Regions from separate parts of the Kitasatospora sp. NPDC059577 genome, predicted to be linked through region 2. Evidence: predicted binding sites of a transcription regulator. Region 2 holds the regulator's gene; the other holds the start of a gene.
What was found. Region 2 encodes HspR, which represses chaperone genes until heat shock. Its sites were predicted from a motif close to TTGAGNNNNNNNNNCTCAA; they were not measured.
Positions count from the first base shown of each region.

Region 1: the regulator HspR is predicted to act here: its motif matches at 1,689-1,707, upstream of lon (endopeptidase La).

Region 1 is NZ_JBHWBZ010000060.1:51,738-58,755, reverse strand. It holds gene lon (endopeptidase La) at 1-1,666, opposite strand, end outside; gene ACFV0O_RS33455 (rhomboid-like protein) at 1,845-2,624, opposite strand; gene ACFV0O_RS33450 (response regulator transcription factor) at 3,186-3,923, shown strand; gene ACFV0O_RS33445 (sensor histidine kinase) at 4,019-5,206, shown strand; gene ACFV0O_RS33440 (multifunctional oxoglutarate decarboxylase/oxoglutarate dehydrogenase thiamine pyrophosphate-binding subunit/dihydrolipoyllysine-residue succinyltransferase subunit) at 5,440-7,018, shown strand, end outside.
Region 2 is NZ_JBHWBZ010000004.1:148,811-155,828, forward strand. It holds gene dnaK (molecular chaperone DnaK) at 1-91, shown strand, start outside; gene grpE (nucleotide exchange factor GrpE) at 88-705, shown strand; gene dnaJ (molecular chaperone DnaJ) at 852-2,015, shown strand; gene ACFV0O_RS06090 (heat shock protein transcriptional repressor HspR) at 2,032-2,553, shown strand; gene ACFV0O_RS06095 (hypothetical protein) at 2,735-3,724, shown strand; gene ACFV0O_RS06100 (hypothetical protein) at 3,802-3,960, opposite strand; gene ACFV0O_RS06105 (hypothetical protein) at 4,293-4,910, shown strand; gene ACFV0O_RS06110 (LuxR C-terminal-related transcriptional regulator) at 4,918-5,889, opposite strand; gene ACFV0O_RS06115 (helix-turn-helix domain-containing protein) at 5,882-6,862, opposite strand; gene ACFV0O_RS06120 (LuxR C-terminal-related transcriptional regulator) at 6,855-7,018, opposite strand, start outside.

The DNA.
Region 1 (7,018 bases), on a different contig from region 2:
TCGAGCGCTCCAGGTTGCGGACGCCCGCCTCGCGGGTGTACTCCCCGGCCAGCCGACGCAACGCGGCCTCGTCCACGTCGACCTGGCCGCCGCCGAGGCCGGCCTTCTCCAGCTGGCGCGGGAGCAGGTGGTCACGGGCGATGACGACCTTCTCGTCCTCGGTGTAGCCGTCCAGCCGGACCAGCTCCATCCGGTCGAGCAGCGGCTCGGGAATGGCCTCCAGCACGTTGGCGGTGGCGAGGAAGACGACGTCGGAGAGGTCGAGGTCGACCTCCAGGTAGTGGTCCCGGAAGGTGTGGTTCTGCGCCGGGTCCAGCACCTCCAGCAGGGCGGCGGCCGGGTCGCCCCGGTAGTCGGAGCCGACCTTGTCGATCTCGTCGAGCAGCACGACCGGGTTCATCGACCCGGCCTCCTTGATCGCCCGCACCAGCCGGCCGGGCAGCGCGCCGACGTAGGTGCGCCGGTGGCCGCGGATCTCGGCCTCGTCGCGGACGCCGCCGAGCGCGACCCGGACGAACCTGCGGCCCATCGCGCGGGCCACCGATTCGCCGAGCGAGGTCTTGCCGACGCCGGGCGGGCCGACGAGGGCCAGCACCGCGCCGCCCCGGCGGCCGCCGACCAGTCCGAGGCCCTGGTCGGCCCGGCGCTTGCGGACGGCGAGGTACTCGACGATGCGATCCTTCACGTCGGCCAGGCCGGCGTGGTCGCCGTCCAGCACCGCGCGGGCGCCGGCGATGTCGTAGGCGTCCTCGGTGCGCTCGTTCCAGGGGAGCTCCAGGACGGTGTCCAGCCAGGTGCGGATCCACGAGCCCTCGGGCGACTGGTCGGAGCTGCGCTCCAGCTTGTCGACCTCCTTGAGGGCGGCCGCGCGGACGCCCTCCGGCAGGTCGGCGGCCTCGACCCGGGCCCGGTAGTCGCCCTCCTCGTCGGCCGGGTCCCCGTTCAGCTCGGCCAGCTCCTTGCGGACGGCCTCCAGCTGGCGGCGGAGCAGGAACTCCTTCTGCTGCTTGGCCACGCCCTCCTCGACGTCCTTGCGGATGGTGTCGTTGACCTCCTCCTCGGCGAGGTGGTCGCGCAGCAGGGTCAGCGCGTACTCCAGGCGGGCGACCTGGTCGGCCTCCAGCAGCACCTTGAGCTTCTGCTCGGCGGTGACGAACGGCGCGTAGCCGATGTTGTCGGCGAGCTCGCCGACGCCCTCGATCTGGGCGACCCGGTCCACGATCTGCCAGGCGCCGCGGCGGCGCAGCCACTGGGTGGAGAGCGCCTTGTACTCCTTGACCAGCTCGGCGGCCCGGCCGGCCACCGGGGTGCCCACCGAGGACTCCCGGAACGGCGTGGTCTCCACCCAGAGGGCGGCGCCCGGTCCGGTGGTGCCGACGCCGATCCGGAGCCGGCGCACGGCGCGCACCAGTGCGGCCGGCTCCCCGTCGGCCAGTCGGCCGACCTGCTCGACGGTGGCCAGCGTGCCGGCCGCCGCGTACGAGCCGTCCACCCGCGGGACCAGCAGCACCTGCGGCTTGCCGCCGGTGGCCGCGGCGCGGGCGGCCTCGACCGCGGCGCGCACCTCGGTGTCCTTGAGGTCCAGCGGGACGACCATGCCCGGCAGGACGACCTCGTCGTCGAGCGGCAGCACGGGCAGGGTGAGCGGTGTGGACGTCGATGCCATGATCTCTCCCCAGTCAGTGAAGTTGAGCCGACCTGACTAAGGCTTCACGAGCGTCGGATGTTCCCGGGACTTGGTTCGCCGTGAGCGAACACGATCGGAGCATGGAGACCCCGCGGGCGGGCCGCGGGCCGGCCGTCAAAAGGGCGCCGGACGATCACCGGGCGCGCGCGGGAGACCCTCAGCGCACGGTTCGCACGCGCGCCCCGCCGCGCGCGGGTGCCGCACCACCCACCGCCGCCACGGCCGGACGCGGCCGGGGCGGGCGCCGCTCGGTGTGGCGCAGCCAACGCCAGAGCGCCACCCCGGCGAGCACCGCCGCCGGGTGCCCGACCGCGGTGACCACGTCCCGGTCGGAGGCGATCTGCTGGGCGATCATCAGCCCGGCCCCGCCCAGCGCGAGCAGCCGGCCGTGCCGGGGCAGGAGTCCGCACAGCGCGCCCAGGCAGGCGAGCACGCCGTAGCTGACCCCGATGTCCAGGTGGTCCATCGCCTCGGGCGCCATCCGCCCGGCCTCCACCGCGGTGATCACCACGCCCTGGGAGAGCAGCGTGGCCGCGACGTGGCCGGTCGCGAAGACGGCCGCCGCCCTGGCGGGCCCGACCCTGCGCTCCAGCGGTGCGAGAGTGAAGGCGAATCCCCACAGGTAGGGCACCCAGACGTCGCCGGCCACCCAGAAACCACTCAGGACCAGGGCCCGCAGGGGGTGCTGCAGCAGGTTGTGCCCGTCCGAGCTGGAGGCCTCCCGCAGTCGCTGCACGAGTTCCGGATCGGCGAGCCCCGCGAAGGTCGTGGTGGCGCCCACGACGGCGAGGTAGCCGAGCGTGAAGGGGTTGCGCCGGGGCGTCGGCACCCGGTCCAGCAGCCACCGCGCGACACCGGTGCGCAGCCCGTGGCGGAGCATGCCGTACGGCGCTCCCGCGGGCGTCCGCCCGTCGACGACCTGCCGCGGTCCCGCCATGCCGCCTCCGCTCCACGCCGCAGCCGACGGCGCCCACCCGGTGCGAACGCACCGACGCGCACCGCGGGTTCCGCCCGGTCGGGTGTTGTCGTGGCCACGGTACGTCGAGGTTCTGAGAGGCACCTGGGAAAAGCCGGTGAAGACCGTCGACGTAGCGGACGGCCGGATTCCCGGCATTGGTCCAGACCTTCTTTCGATTGACGCGTCAGTAGGGCCTCTGACCGGCGACTTGGCGTCAACTCGACTGCATACGTACCGTTACGCAGTGAAAATTCGCCGGGTAAGGTATCGGCCCGTGCCCACTCGTGCAGTGGGTCCGCGGGCGGCCCGAACAGCCGCCCCACGGGCCGGAAACGTCCGGTCCACCTGCCGGAAACCATCCGCTGTCCGTACGCTGCGGTGTGCGCGGGAGAAGTGGGCGGCCGACGAATCCGTCCTCGCCTCCCGACCGCGCGACGGGACGGCGGACCCGGCACAGTCCACGACGGAACAAGACTACGAGCGGAGCCCCGCCATCCCCACAGGTGGCCGGCCCGCAGCCCTGGGGGCGGTGGCGTGACCGTGACAGAAATTCAGCAGGAGAACCACAACACCGGCGGCGCGGTGAGCAGCCAACGCAGAGTGCTGGTGGTGGAGGACGAGCCGACGATCGCCGAGTCGATCGCGGCCCGACTGGGCGCGGAGGGCTTCAAGGTCGCCGTGGCCCACGACGGTCCCGGCGCGGTCGACGGCTTCCACACCTGGCAGCCCGACCTGGTCGTCCTCGACATCATGCTGCCCGGCTTCGACGGCCTGGAGGTGTGCCGCCGGATCCAGGCCCAACGCCCGGTACCGGTACTGATGCTGACCGCGCGCGACGACGAGACGGACCTGCTGGTCGGCCTCGGCGTGGGTGCCGACGACTACATGACCAAGCCGTTCTCGATGCGCGAACTGGCCGCCCGGGTCAACGTGCTGCTGCGCCGCGTCGAGCGCGCCCAGCAGGCCGCCCGGACGCCCGCGCTCGGCAGCCTGCGCTTCGGCGAACTGGAGATCGACCACGTGCAGCGCCGGGTCCGGCTGTCCTCGGGCGACGTCCACCTGACGCCGACCGAGTTCGACCTGCTCGCCTGCCTGGCCGCCCAGCCGCGCGCGGTGCTCACCCGCGAGCAGTTGCTGGCCGAGGTCTGGGACTGGACCGACGCGTCCGGCACCCGCACCGTGGACAGCCACGTCAAGGCGCTGCGCCGGAAGATCGGCGCCAGCTGGATCCGCACCGTGCACGGTGTCGGGTACGCACTGGAGGCCCCGCTCTCCTGACGGCGGGCCTCGGGCGACGGGCCACCGGGGGGCCCGTGACCCGAACGACGCCGTGCCACCACGCGGGGGGACACACGCGGGGACCACAGGGACCAATGACCTTTCCACAGCAACGCAACGGGGAATCCGACGGCGCGCGGCCGCAGACGCTGGCCGTCCGTGCCGCCCGCCGGGTCTGGGCCGACATCCGGCCGCTCGACCCGGTCCGCTCGATCAAGGGCAAACTCGCCCTGCTGGTGATCGTCTCCGTGTTCCTGGCCACCGGGATGGTGGTCGTGGCGATCCGGTCCGAGACCCAGATCCGGATCATCATGGTCTTCTCCATGATCGCCTCACTGCTCTTCATGCAGTTCCTCGCGCACGGGCTGACCGCCCCCCTGCGCGAGATGACGGCTGCCGCCCGCGCGATGGCCTCCGGCGACTACAGCCGCCGGGTCGAGGTGAACTCGCGCGACGAGATCGGCGAGCTGGCGGCCGCCTTCAACGGCATGGCCGCCGACCTGGAGGCCGCCGACCAGCACCGCCGCGAGCTGGTCGCCAACGTCTCGCACGAGCTGCGCACGCCGATCGCCGCGCTGCGCGCCGTCCTGGAGAACGTGGTCGACGGCGTCGTCCAGCCCAACCCGGCGACCCTGGGAGCGGCCCTGGAGCAGACCGAGCGGCTCGGCCGCCTGGTCACCCACCTGCTCGACCTCTCCAAGATCGACGACGGCGTGGTCGACCTGGACGCCCGCCCCTTCGAGGTGCGCGAGTTCCTGGACGGCGTGCTGCGCGGGGTCACCGTGGACGGCGCGACGGCCGGCGGGGCCTTCTCCCGGCGCGGGGACGTCCGGCTGGCCCTGGAGGTCAGTCCGGCCGGCCTGACCGGCGTGGCGGACCCCGAGCGCCTCCACCAAGTGGTCGCGAACCTGGTCGACAACGCCTGCAAGCACTCCCCGCCCGGCGGCACCGTGACGGTGCGCGCGCGGCCCGACGGCGGGGGCGGCGGACTGCTGCTGGAGGTCCAGGACGAGGGCCCGGGCATCCCCCCGGCCGACCGCACCCGGGTCTTCGAGCGGTTCAGCCGCAGCGGCACCGCGACCGCGGCCGGACCGGGCGCGGACGGCGGCACCGGCCTGGGCCTGGCCATCGCCCGCTGGGCGGTGGACCTGCACGGCGGACGGATCGCGGTCGCCGAGTCGCCGAGCGGCTGCCGGATCGAGGTCCGCCTGCCGGGGCCGCGCCAGGACGACGGCCGGGACATTTGTCACAGATCCGACACAGACGCATACGAAGATCGTTAGAGGATTTCCGTAGGGGTTTGTCCGGTTTCATCCGGGTAATAGCCCTGTTTGGGGCCGATCGGTTCCCCTCAGATACGGCTTTCTAACGCACTTTTTCAGCCAAACTGCAGGTCAGGACTGTGATCTGGGCGACGCCTGGCCCCCGGGGACTGCGCGATCACTGGTCAGGGGCGTAGCCTTAATCCCCGCTGTCCAAACATCCCAAAAGGAAGCGGAAGAGGGCGGTTGCCGCCGTGTCGCCACAGTCCCCTGAAACCCCCAACAGCTCGGCAAGCTCCACTGGCTTCGGCCCCAACGAGTGGCTCGTCGACGAGATCTACCAGCAGTACCTCCAGGACCCGAACTCGGTCGACCGAGCCTGGTGGGACTTTTTCGCCGACTACAAGCCCGGTACCGAGGTGACCCCAGTGACCCAGGCCGCGACCCAGGCCGGCCCCACGCCGACCCCTGCCGCTGCCCCCGCGCCCGCGCCCGCCGCTGCTCCGGCCGCGCCCGCCCCCGCTGCACCGGCCGCCCAGGCCGCTCCGGCGCCGGCTGCCGCCCCGCTCGCCGCCGCGCCCGCCGCGCCCCCGGCCCCGAAGGCCGCCGCGCCGGCCCCGGCCGCACCCGCCGCCGCTGCCGGCCCCGAGCTGGTCCAGCTGCGCGGCCCGGCGAAGGCCGTCGCCACCAACATGGACGCCTCGCTGGAGGTGCCGACCGCGACCTCGGTCCGCGCCGTGCCGGCGAAGCTGTTGATCGACAACCGCATCGTCATCAACAACCACCTGCAGCGCGCCCGCGGCGGCAAGGTCTCCTTCACCCACCTGATCGGTTACGCCCTGGTCCAGGCCATCAAGGCCGCCCCGGGCATGAACCACAGCTACAAGGTGGAGGACGGCAAGGCCTTCCTGGTCAAGCCCGAGCACGTCAACCTCGGCCTGGCCATCGACCTGGTCAAGCCCAACGGTGACCGCCAGCTGGTCGTCGCGGCCATCAAGAAGGCCGAGACCCTCGACTTCTTCGGCTTCTGGCAGGCCTACGAGGACATCGTCCGCCGGGCCCGCGCCAACAAGCTGACCATGGACGACTTCACCGGCGTCACGGTCTCGCTGACCAACCCCGGCGGCATCGGCACCGTGCACTCCGTGCCGCGCCTGATGCAGAACCAGGGCACCATCGTCGGCGTCGGCGCCATGGAGTACCCGGCCGAGTTCCAGGGCTCCGCCCCGGAGACCCTGTCCCGCCTGGGCGTCTCCAAGATCATGACGCTGACCTCGACCTACGACCACCGCGTCATCCAGGGCGCGGCGTCCGGCGAGTTCCTGCGCGAGATCCACCGTCTGCTGCTCGGCGAGAACGGCTTCTACGACGAGATCTTCGAGTCGCTGCGGATCCCGTACGAGCCGGTCCGCTGGGCCACCGACGTCGCCACCACCCACGACGACGAGGTCAACAAGACCGCGCGCGTCATGGAGCTGATCCACTCCTACCGGGTCCGCGGTCACCTGATGGCCGACACCGACCCGCTGGAGTACAAGCAGCGCAAGCACCCCGACCTGGACGTCACCACCCACGGCCTCACCCTGTGGGACCTGGAGCGCGAGTTCGCGGTCGGCGGCTTCGGCAGCCAGAAGATGATGAAGCTCCGCGACATCCTCGGTCTGCTGCGCAACACCTACTGCCGCACCGTCGGCATCGAGTACATGCACATCCAGGACCCGAAGCAGCGCAAGTGGCTGCAGGAGCGCCTGGAGAAGCCGTACGCGAAGCCGGAGCGCGAGGAGCAGCTGCGGATCCTGCGCCGGCTGAACTCCGCCGAGGCCTTCGAGACCT
Region 2 (7,018 bases):
CGGCGACTCCGCCCAGGCCAAGGCCGACGACGACGTCGTCGACGCCGAGATCGTGGACGACGAGAAGCCCAAGGGCGGTGCGTCGGCATGACGGACAAGCCGCAGGGCGGAAAGCCCGGCGACGACTCCGCCGCCGAAGAGGCCGTGATCAAGGCCGCCGAGGAAGCCGCGTCGGCCGGTGCCGCCGAGGGTTCCCCGGAGGAGCTCGCCACCGCCAAGCGCGAGCTGGCCGAGCGCACCGCGGACCTGCAGCGCCTGCAGGCCGAGTACCAGAACTACCGCAAGCGGGTCGAGCGCGACCGGCTGACGGTCCGCGAGATCGCGGTCTCCAACATCCTGGAGTCCCTGATCCCCGTCCTGGACGACATCGGCCGCGCCCGCGAGCACGGCGAGGTCACCGGCGGCTTCAAGTCCGTCGCCGAGTCCCTGGAGACGGTCGTCGCCAAGCTGGGCCTGCAGCAGTTCGGCAAGGAGGGCGAGCCCTTCGACCCGACCATGCACGAGGCGCTGATGCACAGCTACTCCTCGGACGTCACCGAGGACACCTGCGTGCAGGTCCTCCAGCCCGGCTACCGCATCGGCGAGCGGATCATCCGCCCGGCGATGGTCGCCGTCGCGGAGCCCCAGCCGGGCACCCAGCCGGCCGCCGACACCGACGCGAAGTCGGGCGACGCGGACAAGTCCGACGGCGGCTCGGACAGCTGACACCCTGTGACAGCCGAAAACCAGTGCGCTGCGGAGTCGTACGCCGGCCAGTACGGCGGCCGGCTCCGCAGCGCTCTGTCGACAGCCGCGTCCCCGCGCGCCGTTGACAGCCCAGTGACGATGGACATCGGGAGGTGGCTCAAGCCGTGAGCGGTAAGGACTACGTGGAGAAGGACTACTACAAAGTCCTGGGCGTGCCCAAGGACGCCACCGCCACCGAGATCAAGAAGACCTACCGCAAGCTCGCGCGCGAGTTCCACCCCGACGCCAACAAGGGTGACGCCAAGGCCGAGGAGCGGTTCAAGGACATCTCCGAGGCGTACGACGTCCTCTCCGACGAGAAGCGCCGCAAGGAGTACGACGAGGCCCGCAGCCTCTTCGCCAACGGCGGTTTCCGGGCCGGCGGCGGCCCCGGCGGCGCCGGCAACTACAGCTTCGACTTCGGCGACCTCTTCAGCGGCAACCAGGGCGGCGGCGCCAGCAGCGGCGGACTCGGCGACGTCTTCGGCGGCCTCTTCAACCGCGGCGGCCCCCGACAGGCCCAGCCCCGGCGCGGCGCCGACGTCGAGACCGAGGTGACGCTCTCCTTCGAGGAAGCCGTCGACGGCGCGACCGTCCCGCTGCGGATGACCAGCCAGGCGCCCTGCCGCACCTGCAACGGCACCGGCGCCAAGTCCGGCACCACCCCCCGGGTCTGTCCCACCTGCGTCGGCGCGGGCACCGTCAGCCGCGGCCAGGGCGCCTTCGCGCTCTCCGAGCCGTGCAAGGACTGCCGCGGCCGGGGCATGATCGTCGACGACCCGTGCACCGACTGCCACGGCAGCGGCCGGGCCAGCTCCGCCCGCACCATGCAGGTCCGCATCCCGGCCGGCGTCCAGGCCGACCAGCGCATCCGGCTCAAGGGCAAGGGCGCCCAGGGCGAACGCGGCGGACAGCCCGGCGACCTCTACGTCACCGTGCACGTCGACCCGCACCCGGTCTTCGGCCGCAAGGGCGACAACCTCACCGTCACCGTCCCCGTCACCTTCCCCGAGGCCACCCTCGGCGCCACCATCGAGGTACCCACCCTCGGCGGCCCCGGCGTGAAGCTCAAACTCCCCCCGGGCAGCGCCAACGGCCTCACCATGCGCGCCCGCGGCAAGGGCGCCACCCGCAAGGACGGCACCCGCGGCGACCTCCTCGTCACCGTCGAGGTCGTGGTGCCCCAGCACGTCAGCGGCGACGCGCTGAACGCCCTGGAGCAGTACCGCGAGGCCACCGCCTCCGACGATCCGCGAGCAGCCCTCTTCCGGGCGGCGAAGGGAGCGTGACGACCAGATGTCCCCGATGAATCCGATCAACCACGACGGCCCGATCGGCCCCGGCATCGGCGAAGGCCTGCCCGGCGACGGCACCCGCCGCACCCGCCGGGCCCCCTCGGCCCCGCCGGCGTACGTCCTCACCGAGGACACCCCGGTCTACGTCATCTCCGTGGCCGCCGAACTGTCCGGCCTGCACCCGCAGACCCTCCGCCAGTACGACCGCCTCGGCCTGGTCTGCCCCGACCGCACCGCCGGCCGCGGCCGCCGCTACTCCGCCCGCGACATCCAGCAACTGCGCGAGGTCCAGCGGCTCTCCCAGGACGAAGGCATCAACCTGGCGGGCATCAAGCGGATCATCGAGCTGGAGAACCAGGTCACCGCCCTCCAGTCCCGCATCGCCGAACTGGTCGACTCCCTGGAGGGCGCCGCCACCGCCCTCCAGCAGCGCGAGGCCGCCGTCCACGCCTCCTACCGCCGCGACCTCGTCCCCTACCAGCCGCCCACCCCGCACTCCAGCGCCCTCGTCGTCTGGCGCCCCAAGCGCTGACCCGGCCCACGGACACCGCCGCCGGCCCCCTCCTGTTCGGGGGGTGCCGGCGGCTCGGTCTTGGTGAGAGAGTGCGGTCACATTCCCTCTCCGGAGGACGCACAGGATCTGGCATGCTGAACTCGATTCAGCGTCAGTGCTGACAGGACGCAGGTATCACGGCAACGGCAGGGAGTCGCGGATGAGTGAACGAGAGCAGCCCCTTGCCGCTGGCTTGACCGTCGTCTCGGCAGAAGCACGAGAGCTGTATCTGACCGTCATCCGGGGAGACGGCAGGCTGCCGTTGGGATCCAATGTCGATCGAAATGGTTCCGCGCGCGACGAGCTGGTGCGGATTGGCCTTCTCGTACCCGACAGCGATGATCCGACCATTTTCATAGCCGCCGACCCCACGCAGCTCTCGACCAGCCTCAGTCATTCATGGCAGCGCCAGGCATTGGAACTCCTGTCGCGCGCGGTATCCCTCCCCTCCGAACTGCAGGAACTCGCACGGGAATTCCATACCCCGAAGCACCGCGGAGGGTCGATCGAGTACGTGCAGGGGAAGGCGCTTATTCGTCAGCGGCTGGAACAGTTCAGGGACTCCGGTCTGGAGGAGGCCCTGGCGCTCCAGCCGGGCGGTCCCCGGCAACCGGACCTTCTCGCCGGGATGATCGAACAGGACCTGGAAACGCTCCGCAGCGGCACGCAGATGCGGACCATCTACCATGCCAGCACTCGATACCATCAGCCGACCAGGGACTACGTGGCCACGCTCGCCCGGGCCGGCGGCCAGTACCGAACCCTTGACGAGCCCTATACGCGGCTCATAGTGATGAATCGACGCGTCGCCGTGATCCCGATCGCCGACGACATGAGCCTCGCGGCGTTCATATATGACCCGGCAGTCGTCAACTACCTCGCAGAAGAGGTGTTCGAACGGTGCTGGAGCCGGGCCCTGGAATTCGAGGGCGCCCGCACGGTGCCGCAGCAAGTGGTGTCACGCCTGCGTCAGACCATCATCGACCAGATGCTCGAAGGCACCAATCACCGGGTCATCGCAAGGCGCCTGGGGATCAGCGAGCGAACGCTTGCAAGACACATAGCCGAAATGCGAGACGACTATAAAGTCGACTCGCTGTTCCAGCTCGGCTACGTCCTCGGCCGAAAGGCGCACGAATCCACCGACTGATCGACGTGCCCATTCGCGCGACAGGTCGACGGGATATTCAAAACCCCGACAGGGGACGGACGTTCACACGGCCGAGTTCACTGCCAAGAGATATCGTCCGCAACGGTCACGGCGGCCCGGGTGTCGATCGCGCCGTGCGAGTCGACAGCATCCGCGAGAGAGCCGGCGCCGAGCACAGCCGCGGCAACGGCCAACGAAAGTACGACCTTGCAGACAAACCGGCGCATGTCGGTCACGCCCCCACTCTCTCTGTCGAGAATCTCCACTAGAAGCGTCGAACAGGATAACGGCTCACCCAGTAACGCGCGAGGGGGAGGTTGTCACCCCCGGGTTACGGGCTGTGCGTCATCTCCCTGCCAGGCATCCAGATGACACTGGCCAACCCTGGACGCGGCGCTGCCCTGCGATGGACGATCAGTTCGCTCCCAATGGTCCGGCAAGACACCACACCTTGCCAATGTACCGTCAAATACTAAGTGCTTCACCAGCAGCACCACCCCACAGAGCAGCCCACATCCAACGCATCGCCGACGCTCACTCTCCCGGTCGGCCTTTCCCCGGAGTCGACATGACCGAGCCCTACCTGCGTCACCACGACAGCCAGGCCCCTGAGGGCCGGCGTGCACGTGTGTTCCTGGCCGCGCCGCTGATGCGGCTGACCGGCCCGGCCGACAGTGTGGTGACGCTCGCCAGCCGGACGCGGCTGACGACGCTCCGCACCACCCTGCTCCGCAGCGGTGCCGCCGTGTACAGCGCGCACCACAGTGACGCCTGGACCATCTCCGGCCGCGCGCCGGAGCCCCGTGTTCCGTCCGACTTCCGCGCCCTGCAGTCCGCGGACCTCGTGTTCGCCTACGTGGGAGCGCCGCTCTCGGCCGGCGTGAGCCTGGAGCTGGGCTGGGCGTCTGCGCTGCGGAAGCCGATCGTCCTCCTGGTCGACGAGGCCATCACCCACAACCCGCTGATCGCCACCATCGAGCAGGTCGCCCCCGTCCTGCCGCTCGTCTTCGACGACACCTGGTCGCAGGAGGCCCTCAACCACACGGTGGAGACCGCGCTGGACTGGGCCGGCATGGCCCTCTCCCTGCGCGAGGGCTTCTGGACCGCCCCCGGCGAGCAGTTCACCGTCCCCCGGCAGCAGCCCCCGGTCCCCGGCTACTGGCCGACCGGCGCCGCCACCGGCTGAGCAGAGCTCACCCACCGGACTCCCCCGTCCGGGCTCCCCGCATCTGCCAGCCCAGTTGGAACAGCGTCTCCGCGTCGTACTGCTCACGCAGCCGGGCGATGTGACCGGCGACCGTCCGCTCGCTCAGCCCCATCCGACTGGCGATCGCCCGCTGCGTGAGGCCCCGGGCCAGCAGACGGCCCACCTGCTCGTGAACGGTCGGCTCGATCGAACCAGACGCCAGGGAAGCCCAGTTGACGCCCTCGGCCTCCTTCCAGTGCAGTTCGAAGTCGCGAACCAGGAAGTCGACCACGGCCGGGTCCTCGATGACCGCCGCGCTGGCGTGGTCCGATGCGGTGGGCACCACGGCGACGGCGCGGTCGAAGATCATCACGCGGGAGAACGAGAACGGCGTCACCCGGAGGTGGCAGCCGAGCTCAGTGAGCCGGGCAGCCAGTCGGACTGTCGGGGCGTCGAGCCGGGCCCCGGACTCGTACAGACTGCGGATCGAGCCGCCCATCGCCAGGAAGCGGCGGACGTGGTCCACGGTGTCGTCGGCGGCGTCCGCCGGGCGGGCCCCGCCCGGGTGGGCGGCGAGCGCCTCGTGGCGGAGTTCCTCGGTCAGCTGGGCGATCTGGTGCCGGATGTTCTCCATGCCCTCGATGATCCGGGTGCTCCCGGAGCCGCCGGGGCGTCGGGGCGCCGAGTCGTAGGCGGCGGTGAGGTCGCCGAACAGGTCCGGCAGTTCCTCGGCCCGCATGAACAGGCGGGTACCGGCCGAGCGCAGGTCGGTGCCTATCCGGGCTGTCACCGAACGCGGGTCGACCGCGCTGAACGAGCCGTCGGAGACGTAGGGCTTGAGCAGGCCCAGGTCCAGCAGTGCTCGGACCGACCCCTCGTCCTCCGCCGCGATGTCGGCGATCCGGATGCGGCCGCCCTCTCCGAGCACCGCACGGTACAGCTCCCGGGCGGCGGCGTCGGGCAGGTCGGGCTCAGACATCGCGCTCACCCCTCATCTGCCAGCCCAGTTGGAACAGCGTCTCCGCGTCGTACTGCTCACGCAGCCGGGCGATGTGACCGGCCACCGTGCGCTCGCTCAGGCCGAGGCGGGTGGCGACGGCGCGCTGGGTGAGGCCGCGGGCGAGCAGGCGGGCCACCTGCTCGTGGGCCGTCGACGCGGCGGAACCGTCGGCGAGAGCGGACCAGTTGACGCCTTCGGCCTGCTGCCAGAGCTGTTCGAAGGTGTCGACGACGAAGGCCACCATCGCCGGGTCGTCGACCACGGCGGCACTGGTGTAGTCGGCGGCGGCGGGGATGACGGCGACGGTGCGGTCGAAGACCAGGAAGCGTTGGAAGGGCACGTCGACGAGCCGGGTGGTGCAGCCGAGTCGGGTGACCTCGGCGGCGAACCGGACGGTTGCCGGGTCGAGTTTGGCCGAGGACTCGTACAGGGTCCGCACGGTTCCACCGCGTTCGTGGACACGGCGAGCACGGTCGAGGGAGTCGGGCAGCAGCTCGGCAGGGCGGGGACCGCCGGGCTGGGCGGTCATGGTCTCGTTGGGGAACTCCTTTGCCAGCTGCTCCAGTTCGTGCCGGAGGTCCTCCTTCGCAGTGAGGTAACGCGCGCCGGTCGCCGCGCGCCGCCGCTTCGGGGTCGCGTCGTAGGCGCGGGTGAGTTCGCCCAGCAGGTCGGGAAGCCGCTCGGCCTCGGTGAGCAGGCGGGCGCTCTGCAGTCGGATCGCGGTGCCGATCCGCTCGGTGGCACCCCTGGGGTCGACGGCGCTGTAGGCGGCGTCCTGCAACTGCGGTACCAGAAGCCCGAGTTCCACCAGCCGTCGGAGCGCGGGGCCGTCGTCCGGGCCGACCTCGGCGGCGCGGACGCGGCCGCCCTCGCGGAGGACGGCGAGGTAGAGGGCGCGGGCGGCGGGGTCCGGGAGGGCGGCGGAGAGCAGCGTGGAGGTGGTGTCAGTCACGGCGTTCTCCGCGCAGGCGCCAGCCGAGGTGGAAGAGGGTGCGGGCGCCGTGGCGGTCGCGCAGCCGGGAGATGTGGGCGGCGACGGTGCGTTCGCTGAGGCCGAGGCGGGTGGCGACGGCACGCTGGGTGAGGCCGCGGGCGAGCAGCCGGCCGA